2 regions of the Streptomyces sp. WY228 genome follow, and region 2 is predicted to be linked to the other one. Evidence: riboswitches for the same ligand, from Rfam matches in the RefSeq annotation. Region 2 holds a riboswitch; the other holds the start of a gene.
The links. A riboswitch is a leader RNA that binds a small molecule or an ion and turns the genes downstream of it on or off. The one in region 2 is predicted to bind cyclic di-AMP.
Positions count from the first base shown of each region.

Region 1: it holds a riboswitch for cyclic di-AMP, as region 2 does, so the genes downstream of both, KV381_RS23230 (C40 family peptidase) here and KV381_RS17010 (M23 family metallopeptidase) in region 2, are expected to answer to the same signal.

Region 1 covers NZ_CP079114.1:5,272,228-5,276,433, forward strand. Annotated here, with positions in the region: gene KV381_RS23220 (C40 family peptidase) at 1-657, opposite strand, end outside; gene KV381_RS23225 (hypothetical protein) at 883-1,236, shown strand; gene KV381_RS23230 (C40 family peptidase) at 1,281-2,471, opposite strand; cyclic di-AMP (ydaO/yuaA leader) riboswitch at 2,470-2,636, opposite strand; gene pcrA (DNA helicase PcrA) at 2,928-4,206, shown strand, end outside.
Region 2 covers NZ_CP079114.1:3,893,129-3,897,334, reverse strand. Annotated here, with positions in the region: gene KV381_RS17015 (PP2C family protein-serine/threonine phosphatase) at 26-1,249, shown strand; cyclic di-AMP (ydaO/yuaA leader) riboswitch at 1,460-1,612, shown strand; gene KV381_RS17010 (M23 family metallopeptidase) at 1,624-2,658, shown strand; gene KV381_RS17005 (aldo/keto reductase) at 2,921-3,868, shown strand; gene KV381_RS17000 (PrsW family intramembrane metalloprotease) at 3,877-4,206, opposite strand, start outside.

The sequences.
Region 1 (4,206 bases), 1.4 Mb from region 2:
GGCGGAGCGTTCGTAGGCGGCGCGCTCGTCGGCGGTCAGGGTGTCCAGCAGCCTGCGGGCGTCGGCCAGCTTGGTGCGGATCACGGTGCGGTGTTCGCGCAGCTCGGCGCGGCGGGCGGCGAGGCGCTCGGTCTCCTGGTCGGCGGTGGCCCTGACGCGGGTGATCTGGGAGACCTGCCGCTTGATGTTGCGCAGCAGACCGCTCTGCCGGTCGCCCGCCCGGTCGAGGTAGGAGGCGCGCTGCAGATAGGCGTCCGGGTCGGAGGAGAGCGCCAGTTGCAGGGCCGGGTCCAGGGTGCCGCCGCGGTACTGCGCGGTGGCCAGCGAACCCAGGGCGTTGCGGGTGGTGTTGAGACGGTCGGTGCGGCGGGCGGCCTCGTCGGTCAGGGCCTCGACCTTGCGAGTGGCGGCGGCCGCCTTCTCCTTCGCCCCGTTGTACTTCTCGGTGGCGACCTCGGCGTCGTGGTAGAGCCGGTCGACCTTCGCCCTGACCTGGTCGGCGGTGGGGGCCGGTTCGGCGGGGGCCGCGCCGGCCCCGGTGACCGAGCCCGCGGTGGCGGCTCCGGCGAGCGCCAGGGTGGCGGCGGTGCGGGCAGCAGGGCCGGTGAACGGGCGCTGCTTGGGTTTTCGGTGGGCTGACCTGCGGTGCGCTGCCACGGGGGCGGCATCCTTCCTGTCGGCTGGCCGCCGGGGGATACCGGCGGGTCCGTGAAGGACGCTAATCCGGGCGCGGAGAAAAGAGTCGCCATGACAGCTATTGCCCTGATGTGACGTTTCGCCGCTCACTCATGACCGAAGTGATCGAGGAGGGCGTGCCTCACCGACGAGGAAGGCTTGCCTCACTGAAAGGTAAAACCTTGGCCATGGCTAGGCTCCCGAGCCATGGACGTACTCATCAATGTCTTCGTCGCCCTGCACATCATCGGCATCGCCTCCCTGCTGGGCGGCTTCCTGACGCAGATGAAGGCCATGGGGTCGGGGACCGCCCGGTTCACCCCCGCGATGCTGCACGGCGCGCTGACCATGCTGGTCACCGGCATGGCGCTGGTCGGCCTCAACCAGGCCGACGACCAGACCGTGAACAACGTCAAGATCGGCATCAAGCTGGCGCTGCTGGTCGTGATCCTCGCCCTGGTCTACGTCAAGCGCGACGAGGAGAAGGTCGACAAGGGCGCGTTCATCGCGGTCGGCGCCCTCACGACCGCCAACATCTTCATCGCCACCGTCTGGACCTGAACCTGTCGGGGGGCGGCCGGTCACCGGCCGCCCCCGCCCCCGCGTCACGCCGGGCGGACGCTCCCGTAGATCGGCATGTAGTAGATCGACTCCTCGCGCACGTTCGCACCCGGCTTCGGGGCGTGGATCATCATGCCGTCGCCCTTGTAGATGCCCACGTGGCTGATGTCGTCGTAGAAGAAGACCAGGTCCCCCGGCTGCAGGTCGGACGTGGCGACCCGGGTCCCGACCTTCACCTGGTCCCAGGTGGTCCGGGGCAGGGTCACGCCCGCCTCGCGCCACGCCGCCTGCGTCAGCCCCGAGCAGTCGTAGCTGGAGGGGCCCGTCGCGCCCCAGACGTACGGCTTCCCGATCTGGGCGCGGGCGAAGGCCAGCACCTTCTCCGCCTTGGCGGCGTAACCGCTGCCCGTACCGGAGCCGGAGCCCGAACCCGTGCCCGTACCGGAGCCTGTGCCCGAACCGCCGCCCGACTCCTTCGCGGCCTCCTCGCGGGCCTTCTCCTCCGCCTCGGCCCTCTCCTTCGCCTCGGCGGCCTGCCGGGCGGCCAGCTTCGCCGCCTTCTCCTTGGCCTCGGCCTCCTTCTTGCGCTCCAGCTCCGCCAGCCGCGCCTTCTCCTCGGCGGTCAGCCGGGACAGCAGGCCGCGGGCCTCGGTGAGCTTGGTCTGCACGTCCTTCTTGCTGGAGGCGAGCGTGGCCTGCGTATCGGTGAGCGTCTCCAGGCTCTTCACCGCCTCCGCGCGCTTCTTCGCCGCCGAGGCCTGCTGCGTACGGAAGTCGGTGACGGCCTTCTGCTGCCGCTCCGTCGCCCGGTCCATCAGCCGGCTCTGGTCGAAGTACCCCTGAGGGTCGTCCGCCAGGAAGAACGTCGCCGTGGGCGCGATGCCGCCGCTGCGGTACTGGGCCGCCGCGTAGGAGCCCAGCGCGCGGCGCGCCTCGTTGATCTTCTCGGTCCGCTTCGCCACGTCCGCGAGCAGGGTGTCGACCTTCTTCTGCTGCGTGGCGGAGGCGGCCTTGGCCCGGTTGTACTCCTGGGTCGCGGTGCCCGCCTGCCGGTACAGGGCGTCGACCTTCTTCTGCACTTCCTCGATGGCGGGCTTCGGCTCCGCGGGCGCGGCCGTGGCGCTCTGCGTGGAGAGCAACGTCACCGAGGCCAGCGCGGCCGTCGTCAGACCGACGGCGGGAGTGGTGGTGCGCACCTTCGTGCGCGGCTTGCGATGCGATGCCAAGACCGGCATCTCCTTCCGTGGACCGCCTACCGGGTTAGCTGTCGGGTTCGGACGGAACGGAAGGCTGTCCTACGGTCCGGATACGAGCTCACGGACCGATTCACCCCGGTTCTGCGTGTGGGTCCCCGGTTCCGAACTGCCTGGAGGGCAGCACGAATTCGGCAGAGGTGTCCGTTAGGCGCGGTTCGCCTCAGGGAGGTACGGATCACCTGACCGAGCACGCTAGCCAACCCGTGGTACCGCTGGGAAGCACGATGAGCGATATGCCCGATACATTTTCGTGACCTTTTCGGATCCGGGGCGCCGCGTCCCCTCCGACCGGGCACTTCTTCACGGAACGTGGACGTCCGCTCTCCGTCCGTACCCGGTACGGGTGTGTCGGCGGCCGGCACCGGGGCCCGCTTCCCGGCCGCTTCCGGGCTTCGGCGGAACGTTGTCAGTGCGGCCGCCTAGACTCGGTAGGCGATGAGCAGCCTCTTTGACGACAGTTTCCTGACCGGCCTCCAGCCCGCGGAGGACGGCCCCCCGCCGCCCCCCGAGGACCACGCGCCCGAAGCGGTGCCGGAGGGACTCTTCGAGGGCGTCTACGACGCGCCCCCGCCGCCCCGGGACGGGTACTACCGGGACGGTCACCCGCGCCCGGTGATCGACTCCGCCGCGCTGCTCGACGGGCTGAACACCGAGCAGCGCGCCGCCGTCGTGCACGCCGGATCCCCGCTGCTCATCGTCGCCGGGGCCGGCTCCGGCAAGACCCGGGTGCTGACCCATCGCATCGCCCATCTGCTGGCCGAGCGCGGCACGCACCCCGGGCAGATCCTCGCGATCACCTTCACCAACAAGGCCGCGGGCGAGATGAAGGAGCGCGTCGAGCAGCTCGTCGGGCCGCGTGCCAACGCGATGTGGGTCATGACCTTCCACAGCGCGTGCGTCCGCATCCTGCGCCGCGAGTCGAAGAAGCTCGGCTTCACCTCGTCGTTCTCGATCTACGACGCCGCCGACTCCAAGCGGCTGATGGCCCTGGTCTGCCGCGACCTCGACCTGGACCCCAAGCGCTATCCGCCGAAGTCCTTCACCGCCAAGGTCTCCAACCTCAAGAACGAGCTCATCGACGAGGAGACCTTCGCCGGACAGGCCGCCGACGGGTTCGAGAAGACCCTCGCCCAGGCCTACGCGCTCTACCAGGCCCGGCTGCGCGAGGCCAACGCCCTGGACTTCGACGACATCATCATGACGACGGTCCACCTCCTCCAGGCCTTCCCGGACGTCGCCGAGCACTACCGCCGCCGCTTCCGCCACGTCCTGGTCGACGAGTACCAGGACACCAACCACGCCCAGTACACGCTGGTCCGTGAGCTGGTCGGCCCGGCCGGCGAGAACGACGCCCCCGCCGAGCTGTGCGTGGTCGGTGACGCGGACCAGTCGATCTACGCCTTCCGGGGCGCGACCATCCGCAACATCCTCCAGTTCGAGGAGGACTACCCCAGCGCCACGACGATCCTGCTGGAGCAGAACTACCGCTCCACGCAGACGATCCTCTCCGCCGCCAACGCCGTCATCGAGCGCAACGAGAGCCGCCGCCCCAAGAACCTCTGGACCAACGCCGGCTCCGGCGCCCGCATCACCGGCTACGTCGCCGACACCGAGCACGACGAGGCGCAGTTCGTCGCCGACGAGATCGACCGGCTCACCGACGCGGGCGACGCCAAGGCGGGCGACGTCGCCGTCTTCTACCGCACCAACGCCC
Region 2 (4,206 bases):
CCGGGCAGGGAGTGCACAGGTGGGGATGGCCGAGAGACGGCGCAGCGGCACGGCGGGGAGCATCGACGCCGTGGGCCGTGCGGTGTTCGGCGCCCCGGGAGGCGATGTGACACCGGGCGGCCGGGGGTCCCGGCGGTTCGTCCGGATGCTGCCCGCCCTGCTGATCATCGGCGGGCTGATCTTCGACTCGCTGGCCCCGCCCAACTTCACCGCCGTCCCGCTGTTCGTCGCGGCCCCGCTGATCGCCGCGCCGTTCTTCTCGCGGTCCAGGACCGTCCGCACGGGCATCGCCGCGGTCGTCTCCGTCATCGCGATGCGGCTCTCCGACGGGACGTCCACCCAGGTCGTTCCGGTCATTGAGATGATCACCGTGCTCACCGCCGCGGCGCTGGCCCTCGTCATCAACGGCGTCGTGCGGCGCGGCAACGAGCAGCTTGCCTCGGCCCGGGTGATCGCGGAGACCGCCATGCGGGCCGTGCTGCCGACGCCGGCCGAGCGGATCGGCGGGCTCCAGGTGGCCGCGCGGTACGAGGCGGCGCAGGCGGACGAGTTCGTCGGCGGCGACCTGTTCGCCGTCGCGGACACCCCGTACGGCGTACGCCTGGTGGTCGGCGACGTACGCGGCAAGGGGCTCGGCGCCGTCGAGGCGGTGGCGGTGATCATCGGGTCGTTCCGGGAGGCCGCCGAGCAGGAGCGCTCGCTGGAAGGTGTGGCGCAGCGGCTGGAGCGGGCGCTGGCCCGGGAGGGGACGCGGCGGTACGGGCTGGACGCCATGGAGGGGTTCATCACCGCCGTACTGGCCGAGATCCCGCCCGGTTCGGCCTCGCTGCGCCTCGTCAACCGCGGCCATCCGGAGCCGATCCTGCTGCACGCGGACGGCACCTTGGAGGTGCTGGCGCCCTCGATGCCCGCGCTGCCGCTGGGGATGGACCTGGGGGTGTGGCCGGACCGGGCCGACGAGTGGGAGATGCCCGCCGGGGCGACGCTCCTCGCGTTCACGGACGGCCTGTCGGAGGCCCGGGACGCGAACGGGGTCTTCTACGATCCGGCGGCCCGGCTGCGCGGCCGGATCTTCCCGGGCCCCGAGGAGCTGCTGTCGGCGCTGACCGACGACGTACGGCTGCACACCGGAGGGCGGACCACGGACGACATGGCGCTGCTCGCGGTCGGCCGGCCGGCGGAGGGGCAGCCCGCGCGCCGGACGACGGTGAAGATCGTGGGCCGGGGCGAAGACACGGTGCGTAGTTGAAGGGCACCGCTCCGCATAACATTTGACACACCGTCAGAAAAAGCAGTGCGGCTGAGTCGCAGTCAAGTCGCCCGATTCCGCCCGCTTGCGACCCGTACATCCCCGCTGTGTCCCTTAATGATCAACAGGAACAGCTTGGAATCGGGCCCGGGTGTCTATTAACGTTCGATAACGCAGCGCGGTCGTCCCAGCCGTCGTCAGAGACGGCACCGCGCGCGAGCGCCGAATTCCGCAAGGGAACCGGGGAACCACCTACATGGGGTGAATCGGACGCCTGCGTCTCGTGAGAGACGGAGGGGCCCGTAGGAGACCTTCCTGCTCCGAACCCGTCAGCTAACCCGGTAGGCGAGAAGGAAGGAAAGGAGTGCGCCCACGTGGCGTCCAACAAGCCTGCCCCTGAGGCCCCGTCACCCTTCAGTGCCGACACCTTCGGTGACGCGGAGCGGTCCTGGGAGGAGTGGAATCCCACCGAGGAGTCCATCCGGCCCGTGCGCGGCAGGCACCGCGTAGCCAAGCAGCGTGGTCTGGCCCGTAGCTCCACCGTCCTCGGGGTCGGCGTCATAGCGGCCGTCGGTGCGGGTGGCATGGCCACCGCGCAGGACAAGGCCCCGGTCTCCATCTCTCTTCCCGATTCCATCGCGGACAACCTCCCCGACGCCAAGTCCCTTCCCGGCGTCGGGTCCTTCATGTCGGACGCCGCCGAGCCCGCGCCGGTCGCCGCCGCCGCGCCGCTCACCACCGCCGGCCTCACCACCGCCGAGGCCGAGGAGGGCGCCACCGACGCGGGCGAGGCCCTGCGCGCCCGGATCCTCCAGCAGGCCGAGCAGCAGCAGGCCAGCGCCGACGCCGAGGCCAAGGCCGCCGCCGAGAAGGCCGCTGCCGAGAAGGCGGCGCAGGAGGCCAAGAAGCAGCAGGACCAGGCCGAGGCCGAGGCAGCCGCGAAGAAGAAGGCCGAGGAGGAAGCGGCCGCGAAGAAGAAGGAGGCCGAGCGTCTCGCGAAGCTCGCCGCCAGCTTCTCCCTGCCCACCTCCTCGTACACGATCACCTCGACCTACGGTCAGTCCGGCGCCCTGTGGTCCTCGGGCCAGCACACCGGCCTGGACTTCGCCGGGTCGGCCGGCACGCCGATCAAGGCCGTGCACGGCGGCACGATCACGTCGGCCGGCTGGGCCGGTTCGTACGGCTACCGCACGGTGCTCCAGCTCGATGACGGCACGGAGGTCTGGTACGCGCACCAGTCCTCGATCGACGTCTCGGTCGGCCAGAAGGTCACCACCGGCGAGACCATCGGCCGCATGGGCGCCACCGGCAATGTGACCGGTGTCCACCTCCACATGGAGGTCCGCACGGCGGGCGGTTCGGCGATGGACCCGATGGCCTGGCTGAACAGCAAGGGCCTCTCGGTCTGAGCCCCCGGCCTCGCACGCCTTCCTGTGCGGGGCCCGGGCCGCGGTTCCCGGGCCGTTCGGTCCGATTCCTCGGCCCTCCGGCTGACGACGCACGTCCTTCGCCTTCGCCCCACCCCGAAACCCCGGCAGCCCTGACGCACACCCCCCCGACGTCAGGGCTGCCGGTCTGTCCGGGGACGGCCGGCCCACTCGGCCCGGACGGCCTGACCGGGTTCGCGCGGCGATGGAATACCACCCCCGCCCCGGCCCGTTGAACCCTCACATGACTTCTGCGCGCACCCCTCTCGGCACCTCCGACCTCCAGGTCTTCCCCCTCGCCCTCGGCGGCAACGTCTTCGGCTGGACGGCGGACGAGGAGCAGTCCTTCGCGGTCCTGGACGCGTACGTCGCGGCCGGCGGCAACTTCATCGACACCGCCGACGCCTACTCCTCCTGGGTCGAGGGCAACCGGGGCGGCGAGTCGGAGACCGTCATCGGCAGGTGGCTCGCCTCCCGGGGCAACCGCTCCGACGTCGTCGTCGCCACCAAGGCCGGCGCCCATCCCGATTTCCGCGGCCTGTCCGCCGGCACCCTCAAGGGCGCGGCCGAGGCCTCGCTGCGCCGGCTCGGCACCGACCACATCGACCTCTACTACACGCACTTCGACGACGAGACCGTCCCGGTCGAGGAGATCATCACCGCCCTCGACCAGCTGGTGAAGGACGGCAAGGTGCGCCACATCGCCGCCTCCAACATCAGCCCCGAGCGGCTGCGGGCCTCCCTCGACTTCTCCGAGCGCGAGGGCCTCGCCCGGTACGTCGCGCTCCAGCCGCACTACAACCTGGTCTCCCGCGACACCTACGAGGGCGAGCTCCAGGACACCGCGGCCGCCGCGGGCCTCGCCGCCGTCCCGTACTACGCGCTCGCCTCCGGCTTCCTCACCGGCAAGTACCGCCCCGGTACGACCGTGGAGAGCGCCCGGTCCGCGAAGGCGGGCGGCCACCTGGAGTCGGCGCAGGGCCGCAGGGTGCTGGCCGCCCTCGACCAGGTCGCCGGGGAACGGAACGCCGAGATCGCGACGGTCGCACTCGCCTGGCTCGCCGCACAGCCGACCGTCGCCGCCCCGATCGCCTCCGCCCGTACGGTCGAACAGCTCCCCGCCCTCGTCGCGGTCGCCGACCTGGAGCTGACGGACCGGGAGATCGCGCTGCTCACGGAGGCGTCGGCCTGACGGAACCCCTACTGCGGCGGCCGGCGGTGGCTGTGCGGTGGGCCGCTGTACGGCTGCTGCGGGACCGGGCCGCCGTAGCCGTATCCATGCCCGTTTCCGTACCCGTACCCGTTTCCGTACGGCGGCGGCCGGTGGTGGGCCGGCGGGCGGTGGGACGTGAGGCGGGCCGCGTGGGTGAGGGCCGGGGCGGCGATGTCGCGGCGTTGCCAGAGGTGGTGCAGCAGCTCCCGCTCGCGGGCGCCGAAGTCCGGGCCCACCGCGCCGTGGCGGGCCCGGCGGCGCAGGCCGGCCAGGGAGGTCGCGAACGACTCGTACTCCGCGACCGCGCGGGCCGCCGC